Linked DNA regions of Paeniglutamicibacter kerguelensis. The protein of the gene in region 2 binds, or shares a complex with, the protein of the main gene of each other region. Links are inferred from orthologs where the notes say so. Each region holds a gene or a part of one and is shown on either strand. Other genes may lie near its edges.

The links.
Region 1: the proteins of JOF47_RS07325 (region 2) and trxA are in contact, whole or in part, in an NMR structure (PDB 2IPA), measured with the Bacillus subtilis proteins. The link is inferred for Paeniglutamicibacter kerguelensis from one-to-one orthologs.

What each region holds. Positions count from the first base shown.
Region 1 is NZ_JAGIOF010000001.1:4,060,063-4,063,067, reverse strand. Bases 1-2,936 are described here. They hold trxA (thioredoxin), read right to left. Parts: upstream 1,688-2,936; coding sequence 1,313-1,687; downstream 1-1,312. Other genes in these bases: JOF47_RS18460 (protein kinase family protein), read right to left, coding at 2,780-2,936; trxB (thioredoxin-disulfide reductase), read right to left, coding at 1,687-2,670. In the rest of the region: more of JOF47_RS18460, read right to left, coding at 2,937-3,005. UniProt on the Bacillus subtilis protein: Participates in various redox reactions through the reversible oxidation of its active center dithiol to a disulfide and catalyzes dithiol-disulfide exchange reactions.
Region 2 is NZ_JAGIOF010000001.1:1,608,657-1,616,837, reverse strand. What follows is about bases 3,185-6,184. They hold JOF47_RS07325 (arsenate reductase ArsC), read right to left. Parts: upstream 4,895-6,184; coding sequence 4,475-4,894; downstream 3,185-4,474. Other genes in these bases: JOF47_RS07315 (hypothetical protein), read left to right, coding at 6,114-6,184; arsB (ACR3 family arsenite efflux transporter), read right to left, coding at 4,891-5,991; JOF47_RS07330 (FAD-dependent oxidoreductase), read right to left, coding at 3,185-4,443. Also shown: JOF47_RS07355 (Asp23/Gls24 family envelope stress response protein), read left to right, coding at 13-423; JOF47_RS07350 (hypothetical protein), read left to right, coding at 484-663; JOF47_RS07345 (Asp23/Gls24 family envelope stress response protein), read left to right, coding at 660-1,082; JOF47_RS07340 (DUF6286 domain-containing protein), read left to right, coding at 1,186-1,668; JOF47_RS07335 (Asp23/Gls24 family envelope stress response protein), read left to right, coding at 1,704-2,300; more of JOF47_RS07330, read right to left, coding at 3,001-3,184; more of JOF47_RS07315, read left to right, coding at 6,185-6,314; JOF47_RS07310 (hypothetical protein), read left to right, coding at 6,325-6,507; JOF47_RS07305 (MFS transporter), read left to right, coding at 6,510-7,805; JOF47_RS07300 (DUF4259 domain-containing protein), read right to left, coding at 7,893-8,181. UniProt on the Bacillus subtilis protein: Catalyzes the reduction of arsenate [As(V)] to arsenite [As(III)]. In vitro, can dephosphorylate para-nitrophenyl phosphate (pNPP).

The sequences.
Region 1 (3,005 bases), 2.4 Mb from region 2 along the record:
GGGAACAAAGCCACTGTGTACGAAGAATCAAAAGAGTCAGGGTGAACCTCAAGACAGGTCGGTTGCTCTGCACTGGGCCATCGGTGGTGCCAATCGGAATGAAACTTGGTATCTCGAACTTCGAAACCGGCTACTTGGGCGCAGTAAAGGAGCAACGTTTCCGGGCCGTGTACGTCCCTCTCGGGCGACGGCAGAAGGTAACTAGATCCGGACTGTCCTTACGCGGGTTCCATGGCTGAGACTGGCTCTGGCGGCGTGAGCATTGATTCAAGAGTGCTGGGCCTGTGTTCGGAGGAACAAACCCACGGAACAATCCGCATAGATGGAAACACGTATGCGGATTATTTCGGTTGAGAGGAAGCCTTGGGCTCGCTTACAGTCGGTCGCTGCGGAACGTCGTCAATGAGGACAGAGCCAGGCTCGGTGTCCATGATCGGCGGGCAGTCGGAGGTCGGTCCGCATTGAAATCCTCGGGGCTCTTCTTGCCGCGTGATGCGTAGAACAAGAAGGGCGAGATGGGGGAGCACCTCGAATCGAAAGCGAAGGTAAGCAGTGGCAATGCTTTGTACCCTCTCCGCATTGAGGTTCACCTTTGATGGCCTGTTCGCGAATGGACATGATCCAGTGAACGGCGCCATCAACATTAACAATCCATGTTGGCATTCGTTTAGAAATGACCTGTCGTAGCCAGATACTCAAAGATCGGTCGGGGAGGTCCTGTCCCATGGGAAAGAGAGGTGAAGGATCGCAACGGTGGATCAAGGGAGTCCGACGAAACCCAATTCCACCGAACCGATCGAGAAAGAGAGACGCAGTTTCATCTTGCGGAGGAGGTGCGTGACACTCGGCGTCAGCCCGTCCGGAAGGAGGGGGACACTCAGTGTCACGCGGGAGGCCCCTGGGCATAGAAGCCGTGGGACCGGGTCTCAATGGCAGGTGAGTTGCTCCGGCTTACTTGCCATGGCCCAAAACCGTAATCCGCAAAGTAATCTAACAGTGCCGCAAACTGCTGTCTAGGATTTGTTGAGAGCGGGAAATGCGGGCTCTCTTTCGTAAAAGCATCTCTACAGAGTCCCGAAATCCAACGAACCCGGATTTTTCGACACACGGCAAACCTAAATCATGTAGCAACGAAAATTGCTTCCGGATAAATTGAAAAACAACAGTTATCAGCTGTTTATGATCATCAATTGCGGCAGATACTTTGTACCTGGCCGAGTTCTGGCAGTGGGACCCTGATAGGGGGCAAAAAAGTGTGGACTGCTTCCAAGAGGAAGCAGTCCACACTTACCGAAGGCGTCGGGCGCGCAGCTTAGAGGTAAGCTGCGAATTCCTTTTCCAAAACCGGCTTCGGCTTTGCACCAATCGAGGTGGCAACGTGCTCGCCATCCTTGAAGACGTATACGGCAGGGATGCTCGTGATGCCGAACTTGGCAGCGATGGCCGGATTGTCATCAACATTGATCTTGACGACGTCAACCTTCTCCGCGTGCTCTGCAGCGATCTGTTCAAGGATCGGAGTCAGCTGGCGGCAGGGGCCGCACCATTCTGCCCAGAAGTCCACGATGACCGGCTTGGAGGCCTCGAGGACCTCTGCCTGGAAAGTAGCGTCAGTTACATCTTTGGTCTGGCTCATGGCCTGCACCTTTCGTTTTGAGTGCTTTTCCTCTGGAGAGGGAAATGAGATTAGTTGGAAACAGCGATCGGTTCGGTCGAGGCCGCGGCTTCGACATCAGCCAAGAAGTGCTCAACATCAATGGCGGCTGCACAGCCTGAGCCGGCGGCCGTAATGGCCTGGCGGTAGGAAGAATCGATGACATCGCCGGCGGCGAATACGCCGGGAAGGCTGGTCTTCGAAGTGCGACCTTCGACCACGATGGTGCCTTCGGAGGTCAGCTCGAGCTGACCCTTCACCAGATCGATGCGAGGATCGTTGCCGATGGCGACGAAGATGCCCGTGACGGCCACTTCCTGCTCTTCGGAGGTCTTCAGGTTGCGCAGGCGCATGCCGGTGACCTTGGCGTCGCCATCGATACCAACGACCTCGGAATCCCAAATGAATTCAATCTTCGGGTGAGCCAGGGCGCGGTCAGCCATGATCTTCGAGGCACGCAGGGAATCACGACGGTGGACGACTGTGACCTTGGAGGCGAACTTGGTCAGGAAGAGTGCCTCTTCCATGGCAGAGTCGCCGCCGCCGATGACGGCGATTTCTTGCTCACGGAAGAAGAAACCGTCGCAGGTTGCACACCAGGATACACCGTGGCCGGAGAGACGCTTTTCGTCCTCAAGTCCCAGCTCGCGGTATGCGGAGCCGGTGGAAACGATGACCGCGTGTGCACGGTAGGTGGTGCCGTCGCCGAGCGTAACGACCTTGATGTCGCCGGTCAGGTCTACGGCCGTGACGTCGTCAAAGAGGATCTCCGCGCCGAAGCGCTCGGCCTGCTGCTGCATGTTGTCCATCAGGTCCGGACCCATGATGCCCTGCGGGAAGCCGGGGAAGTTCTCCACGTCGGTGGTGTTCATGAGCTCACCACCGGCGGTGACGGAACCGGCGATGACCAGCGGCTGCAGGTTGGCGCGGGCAGTGTAGATCGCAGAGGTGTAGCCCGATGGACCCGAACCAATGATGATGACGTTACGGACGATGTCGTTTACTTCTGTGGCCACGAGGGAGCGAACCTTTCGTAAATGCGGGCTCGATTTCCAAGACCGCGAGTAAGTGGGATCTATGTGGCATAACAGCCGATCCAGTGGGAGTATTCCCGGCGACTATCCGCTAGGAAACGCGGAATTCACCGATCTGCAGGCCATAGGGGCGCGAGCCATTGGCGCCGGAGGCACGGCGGGGAAGCTCGGTGACGTCCAGGAATACGTACTGGCCCCGGAGAGCCTCGCCGTTTTCTCCGCTTACTGGAACGTTGACGGTCGGCCCGGTGAAGGAGCCGCTGCTGAGAACCTTTGCCTCGGCCAGATCATTGGTGTCTCCGACGCGAATTTCAAAT
Region 2 (8,181 bases):
GAGCAAACGAAGATGATGGACGCATTGCACACCGAACGCGGGGACACCACCATCGAGGAAACCGTCGTGCAGAAGCTGGCTGGCGTGGCCACCCGAGAAGTTCCCGGCGTGTATGCCATGGGAAGTGCGGCGCGCCGGGCGTTCAGCGCCCTGACCGAACGCATTCCCGGTTCCCAGACCAATGTCAGCGGCGGCGTCAGCGTAGAAAAGGGCGAACGCCAGACGGCCATCGACGTCTCCATCGTCATCGAGTATGGGTTCTCCGTGGTGGAGCTCAGCCAGGGGATCCGCCGCAACATTATCCAGTCTGTTGAGCGCGCCACCGGGCTGGAAGTGCTGGAGGTGAACATCAACGTCACCGATGTTCACCTGCCCGAGGACGACCAGCAAGACCACCAGGACCAGAAGCCCGAACTCCAGTAAGCGCCCTGCCCGGTACCCACCCCCATGGGGGGTACCGGGACGATGAGGAAAAGGATGGTTATGTCTACTACACGTTGGTGCCTGAGCATAGGCCTGGTGCTGGGAATCGTTTTGGGCTTCGGCGGCTGGCTGGCGTTGCTGGCAACCGTGATCCTCGGATTCATCGGCCTGCTGGTCGGTCGGGCCGCCGAGGGAAAACTGGACATGCAGGCCCTGTTCGGTAAGGCAACGAGCCGATGAATCCGCAAGGATCCCACGCGCTGCCGTTGCCCGGGGCGGGTCGGCGGGGTGCGGACCTCGACGAGATGGGCTCGCGGGGGCAAACGTTCCTGGCGGACAAGGTGATCGAAAAGATCGCCGGACAAATCGCCAGCGACGAATCATCCGCGGGCGGTTCCTCCGGCGGGTTCCTGGGCATCGGAGGCCATGCGGACCTGTCGGCCCGGCCCAAGGCGTCCGTGGAACTCGCCGGGAACATCGCAACCATACGTGTCGAGGTCGGGATGCTGTATCCGGTGCCGCTGCGCCAGGCCACCGAGGCGTTGCGCCAACGAATCAGGACCAGAATCACGGAGTTGACCGGGGTTGAAGTCCGGCAGGTCGACATCAGGATCTCCTGGCTGACCACCGGCACCAACGGGCGCAGGAAGCTGCTATGAACCGGCACAACCAACGTTCAACGAGCCTGCGGCACCGACCCAGCCGTGCCGTCCCGGCTCTGATCGCCGGAACCCTGCTTCTGGCAGTCGGCATCTCCTTGGCGTGGTTAGCCATCAGCCGGCTGGCCAGCGGCTCGTGGTCCACCCTGCTGCAAGGATCACGAGCCGCTGGCTGAACGCGCTGGCATGGAACGACCCCTCCGTCGAGGGGCTCGGGTTCGCCGCCATCGTCGTGGGCGTGATCCTACTGCTGTGTGCCTTTATTCCCGGGAGGTTTAGTGCCCTCACCGTCGATGTTGCGGGCGCCGGCGCCGGCGAGGGGACGTCACCGGTGCAGGAGCGAGAAACAGTGATGACCCGCCGCGCCGTCGCCCACCTGGCCAAGGCCCGATGCGTGCAGATCGATGGCGTCGACTCGGCCGTCGCGACAGCCACCACCACGAGTGTCCACCTGAGTGTGAAGACGTTCCTGCATGATCCGGGGGACCTGCGAACCCGGGTCACCGACGCTGTCCGGGCCCGCCTGAAAGAAACCGGACTCGATCCGGTTCCGCAGGTTACCGCAGCGGTACAGTCCAGAACCTGAGACCACGCACCCGCCCACCCTGAAGGAAGTTTCCAATGAGACAGACCGCAGGAACGCTGAACCGGATCTGGCTGGCAATTCTCGGCGTCCTCATCCTGGTCGCCGGCACCGCACTGCTTCTGCAAGCCACCGGAGAACTGCATACCTTGCTGGGCACCGCTCCCTCGGGGCAACCCGTGCTCACTGGTGACCTCGATGCATTCTTGGCGTCTCCGTGGGTGGCGCCCATCATGCTGGTCTGCGGAACCATAATCGGTGTCCTGGGGCTGCTGTGGATCATCGCCCAGGTCCCAAGGAAGAACCCAGCGGGTGCCTACCGCTTCCAAGACGATGGCGGGGCCGGATTCACCGTCTGTGATCCGTCCGTCCTGACGGCTGCCGTCGAACGCCAGATCAACACACTGCCCGGGGTCGCCACTTCCGCGGCACTGCTGCGCGGAACGGCCATGTCCCCAGACCTGACCTTGAAGGTGACGGTCAATGACAGGGCGGACATCCAGGAAATCATCCACCGCATCGACACTTCCACCCTGCAGGACCTCTCCGGCGCACTGGAGGCGCCACTGCAGCAATGCCGGCTGCAGATCGATGTCAACGGACGAATCCAAGGCACCGGAACCGTCATCCACTGATAGTCGTAGGACCCATGGCGAGCTCCAGCTCCGACGGTTCCATGCACCTGATGGCCGGGGCCCCGGCCAGGGAGCCACCCACCTCTGGGCCGACGACAACGCCATGCCAGCTGGGTGCCGGTGGGCCCTCGGTTTGGCTGATTCACCGTAATGCTAAGCGTTCGCATGGCTACTGCCCGGATATCACGGTGATTCATCCGTCCGTGAGAAACCCGGTCCCGGGTTGGCACCCGGCGATGCATGCCTTCAGGGTCCGTCGCCGGCCCACTCCTTGAAATCCTGAAACTTTGATGTGTCGGTTTTGTTCCAGTACGACGCGGCTTTTCCTATAGGACGGCTAGGGCGCCGCATGGCGCGGCCAGTACCTCGCGGCTTCGGACCGATTCGGCTTTGAGTGCTTGAGCCGCCGTCCGGCGATCCTCCTGGTAAGCGCTGGCCTGGTCGGTGAATTGTTGCCGCTCCTTCTGCCTTCCGTCCGCCAATTGAAGCTTGGGCGCATCATCGATGAATCTAAGGTCGATGAAGGTGCTGACCTGCTTCCGGGGAACGACCATATAGCGCCTGTTAGCCGTTCCTCCTGAAGTTGTGAAAGTACAGTGCAGTTGCCTTCAGAAAATGACAATCCTGAAGGTCAATTTTGTTTGCGTTGAAAACGACCGTTTGCGGATCGACCCTCGCATTCTCTTTTCCGATTAATGATCTATTTCCCGCTGGCCAGTTCCGCGTGGCCGTGCAGGGTTCCGGTGGCGAACCCGATGGTGGCCGGCTCGGGGGTGCCGCAGCAGGACTCGGACTCGGCCTCGGGTTCCGGGGTGCCGCAGCTGGCTGCGGGTTCGCCGGCGGCCGGCAGGTCGCAGGACCCGCCCAGGTCGGTGGAGCAGACCCCGGTTTCGGGCAGTTCCAGTTCGACAACGTCGGCGGCCGCGCGGTCCCCGGCCAGGGAGGCCGCGATGGAGCGGACCTGCTCGTAGCCGGTGGCCATGAGGAAGGTCGGGGCACGGCCGTAGCTCTTCATGCCGACGATGTAGAAGTCGGTCTCCGGGTGGGCCAGGATGCGTTCGCCGTGGGCGGTGACCGTGCCGCAGCTGTGGAACTCGGGATCGATGAGCGGGCCGAGTTCGCGCGGGGCCTCCACGATCTGGTCCATGTCCAAACGGAGTTCCGAGAGGATTGCCAGGTCGGGGCGGAAGCCCGTGGCCGGGACCACCAGGTCAACGACGAGGCTGCGGCCGTCTGCCAGGACCACGGTCAACCGGTCGCCCGTTTCCAGGGCGGTGACGGAGACGTTTTCGAGGATGGTGATGTCCCCGTTTTCGACGAAGCGGCGCAGGGACGTGCCCAGCTGCCCGCGGGCCGGCAGCTCGTCGGCCGCCCCGCCGCCGTAAAGGCGGACCGGGTTCGCCGCCCCGCGCAGGCCCCAGAGCACGGTGGTGTCCGGGTGCTGCTGGCGCAGGCGGCCGAGGCTGATCAGCGTGTTGGCCGCCGAGTGCCCGGCGCCCAGCACGAGGACGGTTTTCCCGGCGAAGGAATCCTGATCCGCACCCAGGGGATCGGGCAGGGGAGAGGTGATGAAACCTGCCGCGCGGGCCTCGGCCTCGCCGATGGCCTCGAGGCCCGAGCGTCCCACCGGGTTGGGCATGTTCCAGGTTCCGGAGGCGTCGATGACGGCGCTGGCCAGCACGTCCTCGGTTCCCGCTGCGGTTTCGGTGCGGACCAGGAAGAGGGAATCCTCGCGATTCTTTGAGCTGGTCTTGTCCACGCCCCTGCCGTCGGGCTGGATGCGGGTGACCTTGGCGACCCGGTGCCCGTAGCTGATCCGGGGGGCCAGCGCCGGGTGGGAAGCCAGGGGTGCCAGGTATTCGGCGACCATGTCGGAACCCGTGGGGAGGCGGGTTTCCCGGGGCGCTTCCCAGTCCCCGGCATAGGTGTCGGTCAGCGTTTCCAGGAGCCTTCGGGATGCGGCGTCGATGTTGTAGCGCCAGGTGGAGAAGAGCTTGATGTGTCCCCACGCGGACATGGCGGCACCTGCCGTGGCTCCGGCCTCGAGCACGCGGACGTCCTGGTGGCGTTCGATCAGGTGTGCCGCGGCGGCCAGGCCGATGGGTCCGGCGCCGATGACGACTACGGGGTATGTCTGGTTCATGGTCTTCTACTCCTGGGATTCGAAGGGGGTGTTACTTGGTGGCGGGTAGCAGTTCGGAGATGAGGGTCTCGATGCGGGAGCGGATTTCGTCGCGGATCGGGCGCACGGCCTCGACGCCCTGGCCCGCCGGGTCATCGAGCTTCCAGTCCTCGTAGCGCTTGCCCGGGAAGATCGGGCAGGTGTCGCCGCAGCCCATGGTGATCACCACGTCGGATTCCTTGACGGCCTCGGTGGTCAGGATCTTCGGGACCTCGGTGGACATGTCGATGCCCACCTCGTTCATCGCGGCGACGGCGGCGGGGTTCACCGTGTCCGCGGGGGCCGAGCCCGCGGAGCGGACCTCGATCTGCCCGGCCGAGAGGTTGGACAGGAAGGCTGCTGCCATTTGGGAGCGGCCGGCGTTGTGGACGCAGACGAACAGGACGGAGGGCTTGGAAGCGGTGGTGTTCATGCGGAGACCTTCTGGGTGGTGAGGGACGGGGTGGTGGTGAAGAACTTGCGGGACCAGAGTGCGACATAGACCAGCGCCACGAGGACGGGGACCTCGATGAGGGGCCCGACGACGCCGGCCAGGGCCTGGCCGCTGGTGACGCCGAAGGTGGCGATGGCGACCGCGATGGCCAGTTCGAAGTTGTTGCCGGCGGCGGTGAAGGCCAGGGTGGTGGTGCGTGCGTATCCCATGCCCAGCGACCGGCCGATGAGCATGGATGCGCCGAAGACCACGGTGAAGTAGACCAGCAGCGGCAGGGCGATGCGGGCGACGTCCAGCGGCTTGGCGATGATGGCATCGCCCTGCAGGGCGAAAAGCACCACGATGGTGAACAGCAGGCCGTAGAGGGCCCAGGGGCCGATCTTGGGCAGGAACTTGTTTTCATACCAGTCGCGGCCCTTGGCCTTTTCGCCGAGGGTCCGGGTGAGGAAACCCGCGATGAGCGGGATGCCGAGGAACACCAGCACCGAGAGGGTGATGGACCAGACGGAGAATTCGGCGCTGGTGGTCGGCAACCCGAGCCAGCCCGGCAGCACTTGGAGGTAGAACCAGCCCAGCGCGCCGAAGGCGAAGACCTGGAAGACGGAGTTGATGGCGACCAGCACGGCCGCCGCTTCGCGGTCCCCGCAGGCCAGGTCGTTCCAGATGAAGACCATGGCGATGCAGCGGGCAAGCCCGACGATGATCAGCCCGGTGCGGTATTCGGGCAGGTCCGCCAGGAAGACCCAGGCCAGCACGAACATGAACGCCGGCGCGAGCACCCAGTTGATCACCAGGGAGGTGATCATGAGTTTCTTGTCGCCGATGACGCGTCGGGTTTCGTTGTAGCGGACCTTGGCCAGCACCGGGTACATCATCACCAGCAGGCCCAGGGCGATGGGGAGGGAGACGCCGGCGACCTTGAGGGAATCCAGGGCCTGGCCGAGTCCCGGAATGAGTCGCCCGAGTCCGAGCCCGAGGGCCATGGCCGCCAGGATCCAGACGGCCAGGTAGCGGTCAAGGGTGGATAGCTTGGCGGTGATGTGCCCAGTGTCTTCGGGTACGACGGTAAGTGTCACTTCAAGTTCACTCCAGATTCAATTTCAATACATCGACGAACATCGATGCATTGAGTATTCTTGCATATATCGACAATTGTCAATCTCCCGTCGGGGAGTGCAAAGAAGACGAGGGAAGACGCATGTCTACTCCAGTTGCCCAGGAAACCAGTGACCAATCCGCAGAGATTTCCGCCAATGAAACGGACGCTTCGTGCTGCGTCCCGTCAAGCAGTCCGGAATCCCCGATTGTCACTGACGCCGAGGCGTTGGCACTTCGTTTCAAGGCGCTGACCGAAGAGAACATGCGGATCACCGGACTCGTCGTTCCCCACCCGTTTTGAAAGGCCTCCCGTGAGCTCCGGCAAGACCAAATCGATCCTCAACGTCATCATTCGCTGCGGCCCCGCCGGATACACCGCCTCGGGCACCATTGGCGCCCAGGGTTGCACGTCCAAGATTTCCCTTCGCGGCGTCTTCGCCGCAGGCGAAGGCACCGCGGCGAAGACGGTCAGCAACGCCGCCCAGCCGGTTTAACCGTGGCACTCAACCAACGATTCACGACCAAGCGCTGCTACGTCATCACCGGCATGGGAATAGGGCAGGTCCTATCCTGGGGATCGACCTTTTACCTGCTAGCGGCGCTGGCCGGCCCCATCGCCACAGATACCGGATGGCACAGCTCCCTGATCGTGGCTGGCGTATCGGTGGGGCTCGCCATTGCAGGTCTCGGCTCACCTCGAGTAGGCCGGCTCGTGGCCGGCAACCACGGGCGCACCGTCCTGATTGCCAGTGCACTGTTACTCGCATTGGGCCTGGCCATGATCGGCTTGGCCCCCAACCAGTGGTGGTACCTTGGCGCGTGGGTGATCCTCGGATCGGGCATGAGTGGCGGCCTCTACAGCGGGGCGTTCGCGGTGCTGGGGCACACTTATGGTTCCTCGGCGCGCTCGGCCATCACCCTTCTGACGCTGTTTGGAGGGTTCGCCAGCACCATCTGCTGGCCGCTAAGCACCTTTTTGGTGAACGAGGTCGGGTGGCGGGGGACGGCCCTCGTCTATGCGGGGGCGCACCTGGTGATCACTGCCCCCCTTTATGCGCTCACGGTTCCGCGACAACCATGTGCGCCAGCGCCCGGTGGCGGATCCGGAGGTACCGACCCTGCGGCATCTGGAGTCTCGGGCCCCAGATGGTTGTTGATCGTCTTGGTCGCGACCATCTCCGCCCTGAGCACCTCCATTGCCGCGTTGATGTCGGTCCACATGTTCTCTATGCTTGCGGGCATCGGCATCGCCAGCACGACCGCCGTCGTTCTCGCTGCAGCCATCGGCCCCTCCCAAGTGGGTGCCCGGTTCATTGAATTGTTCATCGGGCGAAAGCGCCACCCATTGTGGACGCTGCTGACCGCGACTTTGGCCATGGCAGTGTCCATCGGTTTCCTTGGCATGGGGATTTTGGCGCCGGCGATCCTCGTCGTTGTCTACGGGGTCGGGATCGGGTTGAGTTCCATCACCAACGGGACCGTACCATTGGCGCTTTTCGGCCACAAACAATACGCGCGAATTATGGGCCACATCGCCTTGCCGTCCTTGCTCGCCCAAGCGGCAGCCCCGATCGTAGGTTCGGTGCTCATCCAGAACCTGGGGCACAGAAATACCTTGATAGCACTGGGACTTTTTGCGTTCCTGGCCTTCGTGCTTACGATTTGCCTGATGTTTCTTCACCACGGCAAACGAAAGAATCAAGGACATTTGGTCCAGCGAAAACCGTCCCACCCGGCGTTCCCGTCATCCGAGGAAGTGGTCCCCGTGCCGCCAATGGGATTGGGCTTGTAGGTTACCTCGAGTTCTGGATCTTGGGTCTACGATAATTGGCGTTTAAAACCACAAGTCTCCCGAAGGAGTCGAACCAAAGTCTTTTGCTCATGAGAAACGTGCGCGCCAGCGCGAGATTTCAACCGTAAACTCGGCAGATTGCCCCGATTCGGCCCACAATTCAGCCAGTTCATTTCCTTCCGCATTCTTCATGCGGTCTAGCACGCTCGCGGCTTTCGCCGTCAAATGTTCAGGCAAGGGTTCGGTCGTTCGTGGCCAAGGCTGCGGCGCATAGTCTGCATCGTTTTCAAGCATCGCCGGTTCATTCCAGGCAACAACAAGTGCAGCTGCCGCCAACCCCGCTGCGCCGTCGGTTGCTTCCACTTCTGGATCCGAG